2 regions of the Streptomyces sp. NPDC001194 genome follow, and region 1 is predicted to be linked to the other one. Evidence: riboswitches for the same ligand, from Rfam matches in the RefSeq annotation. Region 1 holds a riboswitch; the other holds the start of a gene.
The links. Region 1 has a riboswitch for cyclic di-AMP ahead of ACFY1T_RS28305 (peptidoglycan DD-metalloendopeptidase family protein). Riboswitches for the same ligand answer to the same signal wherever they lie in the genome.
Positions count from the first base shown of each region.

Region 2: linked by a shared signal. The riboswitch ahead of ACFY1T_RS29410 (M23 family metallopeptidase) and the one ahead of ACFY1T_RS28305 (peptidoglycan DD-metalloendopeptidase family protein) in region 1 are both predicted to bind cyclic di-AMP.

Region 1 is NZ_JBIAXU010000018.1:40,202-47,830, forward strand. Features, by position in the region: gene ACFY1T_RS28290 (sensor histidine kinase) at 1-938, opposite strand, end outside; gene ACFY1T_RS28295 (MBL fold metallo-hydrolase) at 1,179-2,378, opposite strand; gene ACFY1T_RS28300 (SGNH/GDSL hydrolase family protein) at 2,600-3,385, opposite strand; gene ACFY1T_RS28305 (peptidoglycan DD-metalloendopeptidase family protein) at 3,552-4,541, opposite strand; cyclic di-AMP (ydaO/yuaA leader) riboswitch at 4,546-4,754, opposite strand; gene ACFY1T_RS28310 (tyrosine-protein phosphatase) at 5,033-5,851, shown strand; gene ACFY1T_RS28315 (aspartate aminotransferase family protein) at 5,878-7,260, opposite strand; gene hpnH (adenosyl-hopene transferase HpnH) at 7,257-7,629, opposite strand, start outside.
Region 2 is NZ_JBIAXU010000019.1:127,583-135,211, forward strand. Features, by position in the region: gene ACFY1T_RS29395 (DNA topoisomerase (ATP-hydrolyzing) subunit A) at 1-152, opposite strand, end outside; gene ACFY1T_RS29400 (M16 family metallopeptidase) at 403-1,761, shown strand; gene ACFY1T_RS29405 (M16 family metallopeptidase) at 1,782-3,149, shown strand; cyclic di-AMP (ydaO/yuaA leader) riboswitch at 3,334-3,492, shown strand; gene ACFY1T_RS29410 (M23 family metallopeptidase) at 3,506-4,300, shown strand; gene ACFY1T_RS29415 (GntR family transcriptional regulator) at 4,479-5,144, shown strand; gene ACFY1T_RS29420 (HPr family phosphocarrier protein) at 5,373-5,654, opposite strand; gene ACFY1T_RS29425 (GNAT family N-acetyltransferase) at 5,839-7,629, shown strand, end outside.

The DNA.
Region 1 (7,629 bases):
TCGGCGCGCAGCACCACGTCGGTGTCGGGGGCGGAGAACACCGTGGCGTTCTCGACCAGTTCGGCCAGCAGGTGCACGACGTCGGCGACGGCGTGGCCCCGTACGGTGCCGCCCGCCGGGGGCACCACCTTGACCCGCGTGTACTGCTCGACCTCCGCGACGGAGGAGCGGAGCACCTCGCTCAGGTCGATGGGCCGGGTCCACTGGCGCCGGGAGGCGGCGCCGCCGAGCACGGCCAGGTTCTCGGCGTGGCGGCGGATCCGGGTGGCGAGGTGGTCGACGTGGAAGAGCTCCTTGAGGAGGTCGGGGTCCTCGACCGTGTCCTCCATCTCGTCGAGCAGCGAGATCTCCCGGTGCACGAGGGACTGGAGCCGGCGCGCGAGGTTGACGAAGACCTCCACCTTGCGGTCGCTGTCGGACGGCGCGGCCGGGCCGGCCAGCCGCACGAGGGTTGTGTGCGCGTGTTCGCGGGCGCCGCGCAGCTCCTGGGAGAGCAGCCAGAACTCGTCCACCCGGTCCGCGTCGGTGCCGGGCGGCGGCGCCGTCGGGCCGCCGCGGACGGGGCGTACCGGCGGCTCGCCCCGCTCCAGCCGTTCGGCGGCCGTCCGCAGCTCCTGGCGTCCGCGCACGCTGGAGCGGCGCAGGGCCTCGCAGCGGTCCCGGACGGCCTTGGCGGAGCGCTGCGCCCCGAGGAGGGCGGCGGTGAGCGCTCCGACGACGAGCAGCGCGCAACCCGCGAGGACCGGCCACAGCCGGGCGTCCCGCTCCCCCGCGCCGCCGCCCAGCTGGAGGGTGAAGATCACCGCGGCGGCCCCGCTGAGCCCGGCGGCGAGCGTGGGCAGCAGGGCCGCGCGGACCAGCTGGGGGCGTATCTGCCGGACGGGACCGGTGGCGGCGTGTCTCGACGGGGCGTGGCGGGCGGCGCGGAGTCCGGACATCGGCGTCCTCTACGTGGGGCCCGGGCCCCCGAGGTGCCGGGGCCCGGTGTGGATCACGGTGTTGATCACCGGATACCCACGCTAGACCGCACAATCCCGCCGCTGACAGCCAGTTGGGGAACTTCGGCGGGGTGCTTCCCGCTCCCGGTGGAGCGCTCGTACGACAGCCCGAATCCGCCGGGGCGCGCACGCGCGGCGGCCCTGCCGGGGGCGCACCACCCCCGGCTGCCGGAACACCGCCTACGAGCCGACGGCCTCCGGTTCTTCGTGCGCGGCGGCCGCGGGACGCGCGGCGGTGACCGGCCGGGAGGACGCCGGCGGTACGGGCGGGGCCGAGGCCACGAACGGGCGCCACCACGCCTCGCTCGGGGCGTCCGCGTCGCCCGGCTCGAACGGCTGGCCCGGGATCGGCAGCGCGATCGCCGCCCCGGTGGCCTCCGCGGCGGCCACGGTGCCCTCGCCCGGCTCGTCCCACGGGTGCAGCGCCAGGTTGAAGGTGCCCCAGTGGATCGGCAGCATCGTGCCGTGCGGGATCCCGCCCTGGAGGTCGAGGTGGGCCTGCATGCCCTCCTCGGGAGTCATGTGGATGTCGGGCCAGTACTCCGAGTACGCACCGATCTGGATCATGGTGGCGTCGAAGGGGCCGTGCGCCGCGCCGATCTCCGCGAACCCGGGGAAGTACCCGGTGTCGCCGCTGTGGAAGATCCGGTGCTCGTCACCCGCGACCACCCACGAGGCCCACAGGGTGTTCTGCTGGTTGCGCAGGCCCCGACCGCAGAAGTGCCGTGCGGGGGTCGCGGTGAGCGAGAGCCCGGCTACCTCCGTGGCCTCGTTCCAGTCGAGCTCGCGCAGCCGGTCCGGTGACACGCCCCAGCGCTCGAGGTGGGCGCCCACGCCGAGCGGCACGGCGAAGACCGTGTCCGTCCCGGCCAGCTCCTTGATCGTCGGCAGGTCGAGGTGGTCGTAGTGGTCGTGCGAGATCACCACGACGTCGACCGGCCCCAGCGAGGCCAGCGGTACCGGCGCGGGGTGCAGCCGCTTGGGACCGGCGAACGGGAACGGGGAGCACCGCTCACCCCACACCGGGTCGAACAGCACCCGCCGCCCGTCGATCTCCGCGAGCACGCCCGAGTGCCCCATCCAGGTCAGGCGCAACCCGCTCACCGGCGGCTTCGCCAGCTCGGCGAGGGTCGTCGGATACACGGGGATCGGCGCGCCGGGGTTGCGCCGGGTCCGCTGCTCCTTGTGGAAGTAGATCTTGGCGAACTCCATCATGGAGCCGGAAGGCCTGGTCCGGGCCCCGACCGGGTTCTGGAAGACGCCGTCGGCGAAGTTCGGCGAGCGCCGGATCCGCTCCAGGCGGGCGCCGGACGGATCCGCGCCGAAGGCTTCGGGCCGCAGGGCGCGCAGCCGGGGACGCAGGGGACGGGAGCCGGTCAAAGCGCCTCCTGGGAGGGTGGGGCGGATGGTCGTGAGGCCGTACGGAATACCGGTCTACCACCATGCCAACGCGCACCGGCCCCGAAGGATTCCGCCGCGCGCCCCCGTTCTCGCGCCGCCTGCACGACCGCCCCGCTCGCCGCCTCCGGGGCGCCCTCGCGGCCGGCCCCCACCACGGCCCCCACTCCCGCCGGACCGTTCCCCCGCCCCGCCCCCGCGCGCTACAGCGGCAGCAGGTCCGGACGCTTCGCCTCCACGTGGTCCCCCGAGGACTCCCCGCGCAGCCGCCGCCCGATCCACGGCACCAGGTACTCCCGCGCCCACTGGATGTTGTCCCGGGTCACGTCCACCGAGCCGCGCGGCTGTTGGGGCGGCCACGGCTGGTCGGGATCGGTCGGCACCTCCAGCCCCAGCACCTGGGCGGCGCGCAGCGCGACCCGGGTGTGCCCCTCCGGTGAGAGGTGCAGCCGGTCGTCGTCCCAGGCCCGCCGGTCCTGTACGGACTTCAGCGACCAGAGGTCGAGCACCGGGCAGTCGTACCGGTCGGCGATGGCGCGCACGTGCGCGTTGTACGTCGCGATCTTGCCCCGCAGGTGCTTGAGGACCGGGACGCCCCGGGTGTCGAAGCCCGTGGTGATCATGACCTGGCCGACGGCCCCGGAGAGGTCGGCGACCGCCGCCTCGAACCGCTCGGCCGCGTCGTCCGGGTCGCTGCCGGGCCGGATGATGTCGTTGCCGCCCGCGCAGAAGCTCACCAGGTCCGGTGCGAGCTCCTTGGCGCGGGGGACCTGCTCGGCCACGATCTGGTCGAGGAGGCGTCCCCGCACGGCCAGGTTCGCGTACCGGAACTCGTTTTCCTCGCGCTGATCGGCCAGGAGTACGGCCAGCCGGTCCGCCCAGCCGAGAAAGGTCCCCCCGGGTCCCGGGTCCCCCACGCCCTCGGTGAAGCTGTCCCCGATCGCCGCGTACGAGCCGATGGTCTTGAGTGTCGTCGTCGTCGCTGCCACGAGAACACATCCTTCACCCCGGTGCGTGACCTACGCCACCGTAGGCAGGGGTTGACGGCCCGTGATCTATACCACCTGGTCGGTACGGAATAACAGTGCGTGAGGCCGGGACCCCCCTCGGGTCCCGGCCTCACGGGTCCGGCCGCCTCTCCGACGGCGGGAGCCGTCAGATGCTCACGCCCTTCGAGCGGAGGTAGGCCAGCGGGTCGATGTCCGAGCCGTAGGACGGCCCGGTGCGGATCTCGAAGTGCAGGTGCGGGCCGGTCGAGTTGCCGGTGGAACCGGAGAGGCCGATGGTCTGGCCGCCGGTGACGCTCTGGCCGACCGAGACGGAGAGCTGGGACAGGTGGCCGTACTGGGAGTACTTGCCGTCCGCGTGCCGGATGACGACCTCGTTGCCGTACGCACCGCCCCAGCCCGCGGAGACCACCGTGCCCGCGCCGACGGCGCGGACGGTGGTGCCGGAGCTCGCGATGAAGTCGACACCGGTGTGGTAGCCGCTGGACCACATGGCGCCGGGGGTCTTGTACTGGGTGGAGATGCCGCCACCGCCGACGGGGGCGACGAAGCCCGCGGCGCTCACCGCGGCGGCGGACTTGGCGGCGGTGCTCTTCTTGGCGGGAGCGGCGGCGGGGGCGGGGGCCGCCGCGGCGTCCGCGGAGCCCTTCCCCTTCGAGGCCGATCCTGCGGCCGGGTCCGCGGCCGAGGACTTCTTCGCCGGGGCCGGGGCCGCCTTCTGCGCGGGAGCCGGGGCCGCCGCGCCCTTCGCGTCGAGGGTCAGCTTCAGCCCGGGGTGGATCAGGGAGGGGTCGGCGCCGACGGCCTCGCGGTTGTCGGCGTACAGCTGCTGCCAGCCGCCCGAGAGGTGGCGGTCCTGGGCGATCTTGGAGAGGTAGTCCCCCGGCACGACGGTGTAGACGGCCGAAGTGGCGGGCGAGCCCTGCGCGACGGCGGCCGGCGCGGCCTGCGGCGCCGCCGGAAGCTGCGGCGCCTGCACGGGTGCGGCCGCGGGTGCGCCGGCCGGGGCTCCGGCCGCCTGGGCGCCGGCGGCACCCAGCAGCGGCAGCGCGAGGGCCGCACCGCCGGTGCCCGCGACGGCGAAGCCGCGCGCCACGGAACGGGACTTGGGACGTCGGTGCTTACCCTTTGCAGGCATGGCGAATTCCTCTCCGTCGCCTGCGAGGTGAGCTGTCGGGTTCGGACTGGAGATGTCCGGCCGTCCGTGAACAGAACATGAACGGCTTCACCCCGAGCTGTTCCGATGCGAATGATCGGGAACAGCGGCCTACCTGGTTCCCCCGCTCCTGCCGCGCGCGTGAATAGTCGGGTGCGGTTTCCGGACGGCGGCAGGATTCGGCGGTCCATCCGGATCGATCGCGAAGGTAATCGAGTTGAGCCACACCGAACAAGCCACGAATTTCCTGACGGATTCACAGAACCGGGAATCCGCCGGAATTCCGGTCACCCTCCGTCCATTCCGCCGCGCCAACAACCCCTCCGGCCGGGCCATTCGGCTTTGACGATCAGGCACTCACGGTCACCGTATGATCTGGCTCACGGGGCCCCGCCCGATCTCGCCTCCGGTTATGGCAAGTTGGCCCCAAGTAGTGTAATTCGGGCACACCACGACGATGCGGAGGAGTTCCCGTGACCCAGCAGATACCCCGGCCCCCGCGGACGGAGCCCGTACCGGAGCCCGAGCTCTCGGGAGTGCGCAACTTCCGTGACGTGGGCGGCCTCCCGACCGCCGACGGGCGGAGGGTCAAGCCGGGAAAACTGTTCCGTAGCGGACATCTGGCACATGCCACCGAAACCGATGCAGAGTTCCTCGAGTCGCTCGGCCTGCACACCATCTTCGATTTCCGCAACAACGCCGACCACGCTTTGGAGGGGGCCGACGTCGAGCTCCCCGGCGTTCGGAACGTCAACATCCCGCTGTCGGATCCGGCCGACGGGAGGGAATTCTGGAAGATGGTCCGCGACGGCGACGTCGAGCAGCTCCGCGGGCTCCTCGGCGACGGAAAAGCCGCCGCCCGGATGGCCAACTCGTACCGCACGATGATCGAGGAGCGCACCGCCGAGCACGGCCGGGTCCTGCGCGCCCTCGCCGAGGACAGCGTTCCGGCGCTCATGCACTGCGCGGCCGGCAAGGACCGGGCCGGCCTGTCGATCGCCGTCACCCTGCTCGCGCTGGGCGTCGGGCGGGAGGCGATCGTGGCGGACTACCTGGAGTCCAACGCCCCGCACCGCCGCTACCGCGTGCGCCGCGGCAGCGATGCGCCCGAGGCCCGCTCCCCCGAGGTGATGGAGCTGCTCTCGCCGCTGTTCGACGCCCGCGCCGAGTACCTGGCGGCCGCCTTCGACGCCATCGACGGACACTGGGGCGGGGTCGACCGGTACCTCGCCGAGGGCCTCGGACTCACGCCCGAGACCCTCGGCCGGCTGCGGGACCGGCTGCTCGACTGAGCCGGCCCCCGACGGGAAGCGGGCCGTCAGCCTCCGCCGACGGCCTGCTTCACCAGGGTCCTGCCGAAGTCCCACATCAGGGCGCCCCCGCCGTGCGCCTCGTCCATGACCTCGCGGAAGGCCGCGACGAACCGGTCGACGTCCCCTTCGTCCACGATCAGCGGCGGGATGAGCTTGATGACCTCCAGGTGGTCGCCCGACACCTGCGTCAGGATCCGGTGCTTCTGCAGCAGCGGCACCACGACCATCTGCGCGAAGAGCCCCTTGCGGGCCGCCTGGAGCATGGTCCACCGGCTGCGCAGCCCGAGCGAGGACGGCCGCCCGAACTCGATGCCGATCATCAGGCCGCGCCCGCGCACCTCGTGGAGCAGCTCGTACTCGTCCACGAGCGCCGCGAGCCGCCCGCGCAGCAGGTCGCCCATGGCGCGCGCGTTCGCGACCACCGACTCGTCCTCCATGACGGAGAGCACCGCCAGCCCGGCCGCCATCGCCTGCGCGTTGGAGCCGAAGCTGGCGGAGTGCACGAGCACCCGGTCCATCGACGAGTAGACCTTCTTGAAGATCCAGTCCTTGCCCAGGGTCGCACCCACCGGTACGTAACCGCCCGAAAGGGCCTTGGCCACGCACACCAGGTCCGGCTCCACGCCCGTCTCGTGCTGGTACGCGTAGAAGTCACCGGTCCGGCCGAGGCCCGTCTGCACCTCGTCCGCGATCAGCAGGGCCTTGTGGCGGTGCAGCAGCTCCTGCGCCGCCCGCAGGAATCCCGGCGGGGCCGCGAGCACCCCCTTGCCCTGGATCGGCTCCACGACGAAGGCGGCGACGTCGCCCCGTTTCAGTTCCCGCTCCAGGGCCGCGAGGTCCCCGAGGGCGATCTTCGTGTCGGGCAGCAGCGGCGCGAACCCGTCCCGGAACCCGCCCTCCCCGTTGACCGACAGCGAGCCCGTCGTCAGGCCGTGGAAGGCGTGGTCGCAGTAGAGGACCCTCGGCCGCCCCGTGGCGTAGCGAGCGAACTTCAGGGCCGTCTCCACCGCCTCGGTGCCGCTGTTGCCGAAGAAGACCCGGTCCAGGTGCGGGCTGTACGAGAGCAGCTTCTCCGCCAGCAGCCCGGGCAGCGGCTGGCAGTCGAAGCGGGTCAGGTCGGCGAGCTGCGCGTCCAGTACGTCGTGCAGCGCCCGGCGGACGACCGGGTGGTGGCGGCCCAGCCCCATGACCCCGAACCCGGCCAGCATGTCCAGGTAGTCGTTGCCCTCGGCGTCCCAGAAGTGCGCGCCCTCGGCCCGTACGTAGACCTTGTCGAAGCCGATCGTGTGCAGCATCCGGGGCAGCTGGTGGTTGAGGTGGCGCGTGTGGAGCTCGTACCGTTCCCCGCCCCGCTCGTCCAGCAGGGCGCGGAGGTCGAAGCCGGTCACTGCTTCTCCCGGTTCCCCGTGACCGTCTCGCGGGCGGCGCGCAGGGATTCCTTGAGGGAGCCCATCGTGGCGAGGACGGCGGTGGGCTCGTAGCCGCAGTGCGCCATGCAATTCGCGCAGCGCGGGTCCTTCCCGCGGCCGTACTTGCTCCAGTCGGTCTCCTCGATCAGCTCCCGGTACGTCGGCACGTAGCCGTCGCTCATCAGATAGCAGGGGCGCTGCCAGCCGAAGAGGGAGTAATTCGGAATGGCCCAGGCGGTGCAGGCGAAATCCGCCTTGCCCTCCAGGAAGTCGAGGAACAGCGGGGAGTGGTTGAGCCGCCAGCGCCTGCGGTTTCCGCCCGCGAAGGCCTTCTTGAAGAGCTCCCGG
Region 2 (7,629 bases), on a different contig from region 1:
ATGCCGTCCCGGGCGTCGGGCAGGGCGCGGGAGTAGATCACCGAGTACGCGTACTCGAGGAAGGAGCCCTGCATTTCGTCGACGACGTCGATGTCGAGGATCTTCTCCTCGAAATCCTCCGGCGGCGGGGTCTTCGTGCTGCGGCGGGCCATCGCTGCGCGGCTCCTTAACCAAGAAAGAAAGTGTGCTGGTGTCTGGCGGGTGGTCTGATCGGCGTGGACGGGGGTGTCGCGGACCATTGTGGCCCGAGGCGCCGACAACGCCGACTCCGACCCTGGGGTCACCCCCGGACGGAGGGGTGGGCGAGTGTGAGTCGGGAACTTCTCCGGTGCCCGACGCGCTTGCATACAGTGGCAGGTCTGACGGAAAACTCTGCATCGCGATCGAAGGGACCACATGCCCATGGGTCACACGGCCACAGCCCAGGCCGGCTCCGGCGGCCTGACAGCGACCGAGCACCGGCTGGCCAACGGCCTGCGCGTGGTGCTCTCCGAGGATCACCTGACCCCGGTCGCCGCGGTCTGCCTCTGGTACGACGTCGGCTCGCGCCACGAAGTCAAGGGACGGACCGGCCTGGCTCACCTCTTCGAGCACCTGATGTTCCAGGGCTCGGCGAGCGTACCCGGCAACGGGCACTTCGAGCTGGTCCAGGGGGCCGGCGGCTCGCTCAACGGCACCACCAGCTTCGAGCGCACCAACTACTTCGAGACCATGCCGGCCCACCAGCTGGAGCTCGCGCTCTGGCTGGAGGCCGACCGCATGGGCTCGCTGCTGGCCGCCCTGGACGACGAGTCCATGGAGAACCAGCGCGACGTCGTCAAGAACGAGCGCCGCCAGCGGTACGACAACGTCCCGTACGGCACGGCCTTCGAGAAGCTGACCGCCCTCGCCTACCCGGAGGGCCACCCGTACCACCACACCCCGATCGGCTCGATGGCCGACCTGGACGCGGCCTCCCTGGAGGACGCCCGCGCCTTCTTCCGCACGTACTACGCGCCCAACAACGCGGTGCTGTCGGTCGTCGGCGCCATCGACCCGGTACAGACGCTCGCCTGGGTCGAGAAGTACTTCGGCTCCATCCCCGGGCACGACGGCAAGCAGCCGCCGCGCGACGGCACGCTGCCCGAGACCATGGGCCGCGAGCTCCGCGAGGAGATCGTCGAAGAGGTCCCGGCCCGCGCGCTGATGGCCGCCTACCGGCTCCCGCACGACGGCACCCGCGAGTGCGACGCCGCCGACGTGGCGCTGACCGTCCTGGGCGGCGGCGAGTCCTCCAGGCTCCACAACCGCCTGGTACGCCGCGACCAGAGCGCCGTCGCGGCCGGCTTCGGCATGCTGCGGCTCGCCGGCGCGCCCTCGCTGGGCTGGCTGGACGTGAAGACCTCCAGCGGGGTCGAGGTGCCCGCCATCGAGGCGGCCGTCGACGAGGAGCTCGCGCGGTTCGCCGCCGAGGGCCCGACGGCCGAGGAGATGGAGCGCGCCCAGGCGCAGCTGGAGCGCGAGTGGCTGGACCGGCTGAGCACGGTGGCCGGGCGCGCCGACGAACTGTGCCGCTTCGCGGTGCTGTTCGGCGACCCGCAGCTGGCGCTCAGCGCGGTCGGGCGCGTCCTCGACATCACCGCCGAGGAGGTGCAGGCCGTGGCCGCGGCCCGACTGCGCCCCGACAACCGCGCGGTGCTGGTGTACGAGCCGCTCCCGGCGGAAGCCGGGGAAGCGGACGAGGCCGACGTGAACGACGAGAACGAAGGGGCGGAGCAGTGAGCGACACCGCAGCCGTCACGATGACCTTCCACCCGCGGCCCCAGGCGGGCGAGGCCAGGCCGTGGGCCTTCCCGGCCCCCGAGCGCGGATCGCTGCCCAACGGCCTGACCGTGCTGCGCTGCCACCGCCCCGGGCAGCAGGTCGTCGCCGTCGAGGTGAACCTCGCCGCCCCGCTGGACGCCGAGCCCCAGGGCCTGGACGGCGTGGCGACCATCATGGCCCGCGCGCTGTCCGAGGGAACGGACAAGCACTCCGCCGAGGAGTTCGCGGCCGAGCTGGAGCGCTGCGGCGCCACGCTCGACGCGCACGCCGACCACCCGGGCCTGCGGGTCTCGCTGGAGGTCCCGGCCTCCCGCCTGCACAAGGCGCTCGGTCTGGTGGCCGAGGCGCTGCGCGCCCCGGCCTTCGCCGACAGCGAGGTCGACCGGCTGGTGCGCAACCGGCTCGACGAGATCCCGCACGAGCTGGCCAACCCGCAGCGCCGGGCCGCCAAGGAGCTCTCCCGGCAGCTCTTCCCGCCCACCCTGCGGATGTCCCGGCCGCGCCAGGGCACCGAGGAGACGGTCACCCGGATCGACTCCGCGGCCGTACGCGCCTTCTACGAGGCCCACGTACGGCCCGCCACCGCCACCGCGGTGGTCGTCGGCGACCTGACCGGCATCGACCTGGACGCCGTCCTGGGGGACACCCTGGGCGCCTGGACCGGCAACTTCGCCGAGCCGCTCCCGGTCCCGCCGGTCACCGCCGACGACACCGGCCGCGTGGTCATCGTGGACCGGCCCGGCGCGGTCCAGACGCAGCTGCTCATCGGCCGGATCGGGCCGGACCGGCACGACCGGGTCTGGGCGGCGCAGGTGCTCGGCACGTACTGCCTGGGCGGCACCCTCACCTCGCGCCTGGACAAGGTGCTGCGCGAGGAGAAGGGCTACACGTACGGCGTGCGCGCCTTCGGCCAGGTGCTGCGCTCCACGGCCGACGGCAAGGGCGCCTCGATGCTCGCCATCAGCGGTTCGGTGGACACCCCCAACACCGGCCCGGCGCTCGAGGACCTCTGGAAGGTGCTCCGCACGCTCGCGGAGGGCGGCCTGACCGACGCCGAACGGGACGTGGCGGTGCAGAACTTGGTGGGCGTGGCCCCGCTGAAGTTCGAGACGGCCGCGGCCGTCGCCGGCACGCTCGCCGACCAGGTCGAGCAGGAGCTCCCGGACGACTACCAGGCGCAGTTGTACGCGCAGCTGGCCCAGACGGGCACGGTGGAGGCGACTTCGGCCGTTCTGGCCGCCTTCCCGGTGGACCGCCTGGTCACGGTCCTGGTGGGCGACGCCGCGCAGATCGAGGAGCCGGTGCGGGCGCTCGGCATCGGTGAGGTCACCGTCGTCACCAACTGACGGACATTTCAAGGGGCTCCGGCGGCTTGTCCGCCGGAGCCCCTTTTGTCTGTTTCGTGGAGAGGTTGCTCGTATGGGGTGTGGCGTATGCAACAAAAACGCGTGTGTGTTTGGCGATTGACTGATGATCCGCCTAGCGTCGGCCGTGCTGTCCGTCAGTTGTACCCGCCGCATCCGCGGCACCGGGCAGCGATCGCCGAGTCCCCGTCAGGCGCGAGCCTGGGGAGCCGGGGACCCACATGCGTCCCTGGGGTGAATCGGACCGCCTCGCCAGAGGGGGTCCGTAGGAGACCTTCCTGCTCCGAACCCGTCAGCTAACCCGGTAGGCGAGAAGGAAGGAAAGGATCAGCCCCTTCATGGCGTTTGGCAGTCGTGCCGCCGGTAAGCACCGTGGTTCCAGTCGTCTGAGCCGCAAGACCGCCGGTTACGCCGGCATAGCCGCCCTCGCCACCACCGGTGTCGTCGGCTCCCTCGCAGGCCCGGCGTTCGCCGCGTCGGACAAGTCCCCCTCCATGGAGGACACCGGCCTGAACGCCGTCGTGACGGCCGAGGACCTTCCGGGGCAGATCGAGGCCCAGGCCGATGCCCAGGAGCACGCGGCCGAGGCCGCGGCCCTCAAGGCGAAGGCGGAGGCCGACGCGAAGGCGCGCGCCGCCGAGGCCCGGCAGAAGGCCGAGGAGAAGGCGAAGGCCGAGCGCGAGGCCGCCGAGCGTGCCGCCCGCGAGGAGGAGCGCAAGCGCCTCAACACCTTCGTCGCCCCCGTCGACGAGTCCTACATCAGCACCCAGTGGCACGCGGGCGGCGGCATGTGGTCCTCCGGCAGCCACACCGGCATCGACTTCCACGCGGCCTCCGGCACCACGGTGCACGCGGTCGGCCTCGGCACCGTGGTCGAGGCCGGCTGGGGCGGCGCGTACGGCAACAACGTCGTCATCAAGCACGCCGACGGCACGTACACGCAGTACGGCCACATGTCCTCGCTGAGCGTCTCCGTCGGCGACCAGGTCACCGCCGGCCAGCAGATCGGCCTGTCGGGCTCCACCGGCAACTCCAGCGGCCCGCACCTGCACTTCGAGGCCCGTACCGGCGCCCAGTACGGCTCGGACATCGACCCGGTCGCGTACCTGCGCCAGCACGGCGTCAACGTCTGACCCGCAGCACTCCACCGAAGGCCCCGGCTCTCCGAGCCGGGGCCTTCGTGTTGGCCGTAAACATCCGCTATTCACGCCCGCGCTCGGAATTTAACGCGTAGTGCAATAGAGTCCCCGTACGATCGGGATACGGTCGCGGCAATGGCGTCGGCAGTCGGAAATAGGCGGAGGTCCGGACTTGCGTATTCCTGCGCACGCGGTATGCACGGCAATCCGCGAAGACATCGTCTCCGGGGTCTTCGAACCGGGTGCCCGGCTGACCGAGGAACTGCTGGCCCGCCGGTACGGAGTCTCCCGCGTCCCCGTCCGCGAGGCGCTGCGGACCCTGGAGTCCGAAGGCTTCGTCACCACCCGCCGGCACGCGGGCGCCTGCGTCGCCGAGCCCACCGAGCAGGAGGCGGCCGACCTCCTGGAGCTGCGGCTGCTGCTGGAGCCGCTGGCGGCGGCCCGCGCGGCCCGGCGGCGCACCGAGGGCCACCTCAAGGTGTTGCGCGGGCTGGTCAGGCTGGGCCAGGAGCGGGCCAGGCGGGGCCAGGGGGAGGATCTGCGGTCCCTGGGCGGCTGGTTCCACGAGACCCTCGCCCAGGCCTCCGGCAGCCCCGGGCTGATCGCGCTGCTCACGCAGATGCGGCACAAGGTCGCCTGGATGTACGCCGTGGAGGCGCCGGCCCGGCCCGTGGACTCCTGGGCGGAGCACGGCGCGATCGTGGACGCGGTCGCGCGCGGGGACGCCGAGCGGGCCCGGGCGCTGACGGCGGTGCACGCGGAGCGCGCGGCGGGGGCGCACCGGCTGCGGGTGAGGACTTCGCAACATGCCGTAAACATGTCGAGCGGCCCGCATTAACAAAAGGCGCGTATCAAAGAGTGGGAGCGGCCCGGGGAAATGGGGGCGGCTTGAAAAGCGAGTGCGGCTCGTCGGGCGAGGGCTGCGGCAGCTGAATTGGCGCCGCATTTCCTGTCGTCCTGCGCGTGTGCGCTGAATTCCCGAATACGGGGGAACGAAGAAGCCGCGGCCACCGGAATACCGGTGGTGGCCGCGGCTTCTTCGTGTGCCCGGGGTGAACCCGAAGGGTCAGACGGTCTCGGGGAGCTCCTCGAGACCCTCGGCGACCAGCTTCGCGAGGCGGTCCAGCGCCGCCTCGGCGCCCTCGGCGTCGGACGCGAGGATGATCTCCTCGCCGCCCTGCGCACCCAGGCCCAGCACCGCGAGCATGGACGCGGCGTTGACGGGGTTCCCGTCGGCCTTCGCGATGGTCACCGGGACGCCGGAAGCGGTCGTCGCGCGGACGAAGATCGAGGCGGGACGAGCGTGCAGGCCCTCGGCCCAGCCGACGTTGACGCGGCGCTCTGCCATGGTGATGCCCTTCAGGTTCTTACGGTTGTCTAGACCAGTCTCTCACGACGCCCCTCATGCTCCGACCGACCTTCGGCCCGAATCCACCGCCGTTCGACCTACCCCAGCTTGCACTGGTTTGCCCATGCTTGCCGCGTGCGCCGCGCAGGAGCTATCCGGCCAGTCCTGGCCTTAAGATCGCCGCATGACCACCGCGTCGGACCCCTCGTACCCGGCCCACTGGGAAGCGGACGTCGTCCTGCGCGACGGCGGCACCGCCCGGATCAGGCCGATCACCACGGAGGACGCGGGCCGGCTGGTCAGCTTCTACGAGCAGGTCTCCGACGAGTCGAAGTACTACCGCTTCTTCGCGCCCTACCCCCGGCTCTCGGCCCGCGACGTGCACCGCTTCACCCACCACGACTACGTGGACCGGGTCGGCCTCGCGGCGACCGTCGGCGAGGAGTTCATCGGCACCGTCCGCTACGACCGGATCGGCCCCGACGGCCGGCCCGCCTCCGCCCCCGCCGACGAGGCCGAGGTCGCCTTCCTCGTCCAGGACGCCCACCAGGGCCGCGGGGTCGCCTCCGCGCTCCTCGAACACATCGGCGCGGTCGCCCGCGAGCGGGGCATCCGCAGGTTCGCGGCCGAGGTGCTGCCCGCCAACAACAAGATGATCAAGGTGTTCAAGGACGCCGGGTACGAGCAGAAGCGCAGCTTCGAGGACGGCTCCGTCCACCTCACCCTCGACCTCGAACCCACCGCCGAGTCCCTGGCCGTCCAGCGCGCCCGCGAGCAGCGCGCCGAGGCCCGCTCCGTACAGCGGCTGCTGACCCCCCGCTCCGTGGCCGTCATCGGAGTCAGCCGCTCCGGCGGCGGCGTCGGCGCGGCGGCCCTGCGCAACCTGCGCGACAGCGGCTTCCGCGGTCACCTCTACGCCGTGAACGAGGCCGTCACCACCGATCTGCTGGACGGCGTGCGGGCCTACCCCGCGCTCGCCGCCGTCGGCGCCCCCGTCGACCTCGCGGTGATCGCGGTCCCCGCCGAGCGCGTCCCCGAGGCCGTGGCCGCCTGCGGCGAACACGGGGTGCAGGGGCTCGTGGTGCTGTCCGCCGGGTACGGGGAGAGCGGTGCGGCCGGGCTCGACCGGCAGCGCGAACTGGTGCGCCAGGTGCGCTCGTACGGGATGCGGCTGATCGGGCCGAACGCCTACGGCGTGATCAACACCGCCCCCGAGGTCAGGCTCAACGCCTCCCTGACCCCGGCGCCCGCGCCGATCCGGGGCCGCATCGGGCTCTTCACCCAGTCCGGGGCGATCGGCATCTCGCTGCTCTCCGCACTGCTGCGGCGGGGCGAGGGGCTCTCGTCCTTCGTCTCGGCGGGCAACCGGGCGGACGTCTCCGGCAACGACATCCTCCAGTACTGGTACGAGGACGAGGCCACCGACGTCGCGCTCATGTACCTCGAAACCCTCGGCAACCCGCGGAAGTTCACCCGGCTCGCGCGGCGGACGGCGGCCGTGAAGCCGGTGGTCGTCGCACGGGGCGGCCGCCACACCCCGGCCGGGCACGTGGTCCCCGGGACCAGGCTGCCGGACGCCACCGTCTCGGCCCTGCTGCGGCAGGCGGGGGTGATCCGGGTCGGCACGGTGACGGAGCTGGTGGACGTCGGCCTGCTGCTGGCCTCGCAGCCGCTGCCGGCCGGACCGCGCGTGGCGATCCTCGGGAACTCGGAGTCGCTCGGCGTCCTCACGTACGACGCCTGCCTCGCGCAGGGGCTGCGGCCCCGGGCCCCGCGGGACCTGACGACGGCGGCGACCCCGGAGGACTTCCGGACGGCGCTGCGCGCCGCGCTGGGCTCCGCCGAGAACGACGCGGTGATCGTCACCGTGATCCCGTGGGTGAACGAGCAGGAGCCGCAGGACGACCTGGCCGACGCCCTGCGGGACGCGGTCGCCGCGTACCCCGGCAAACCGGTCGCGGTGGTCCACGTGGAA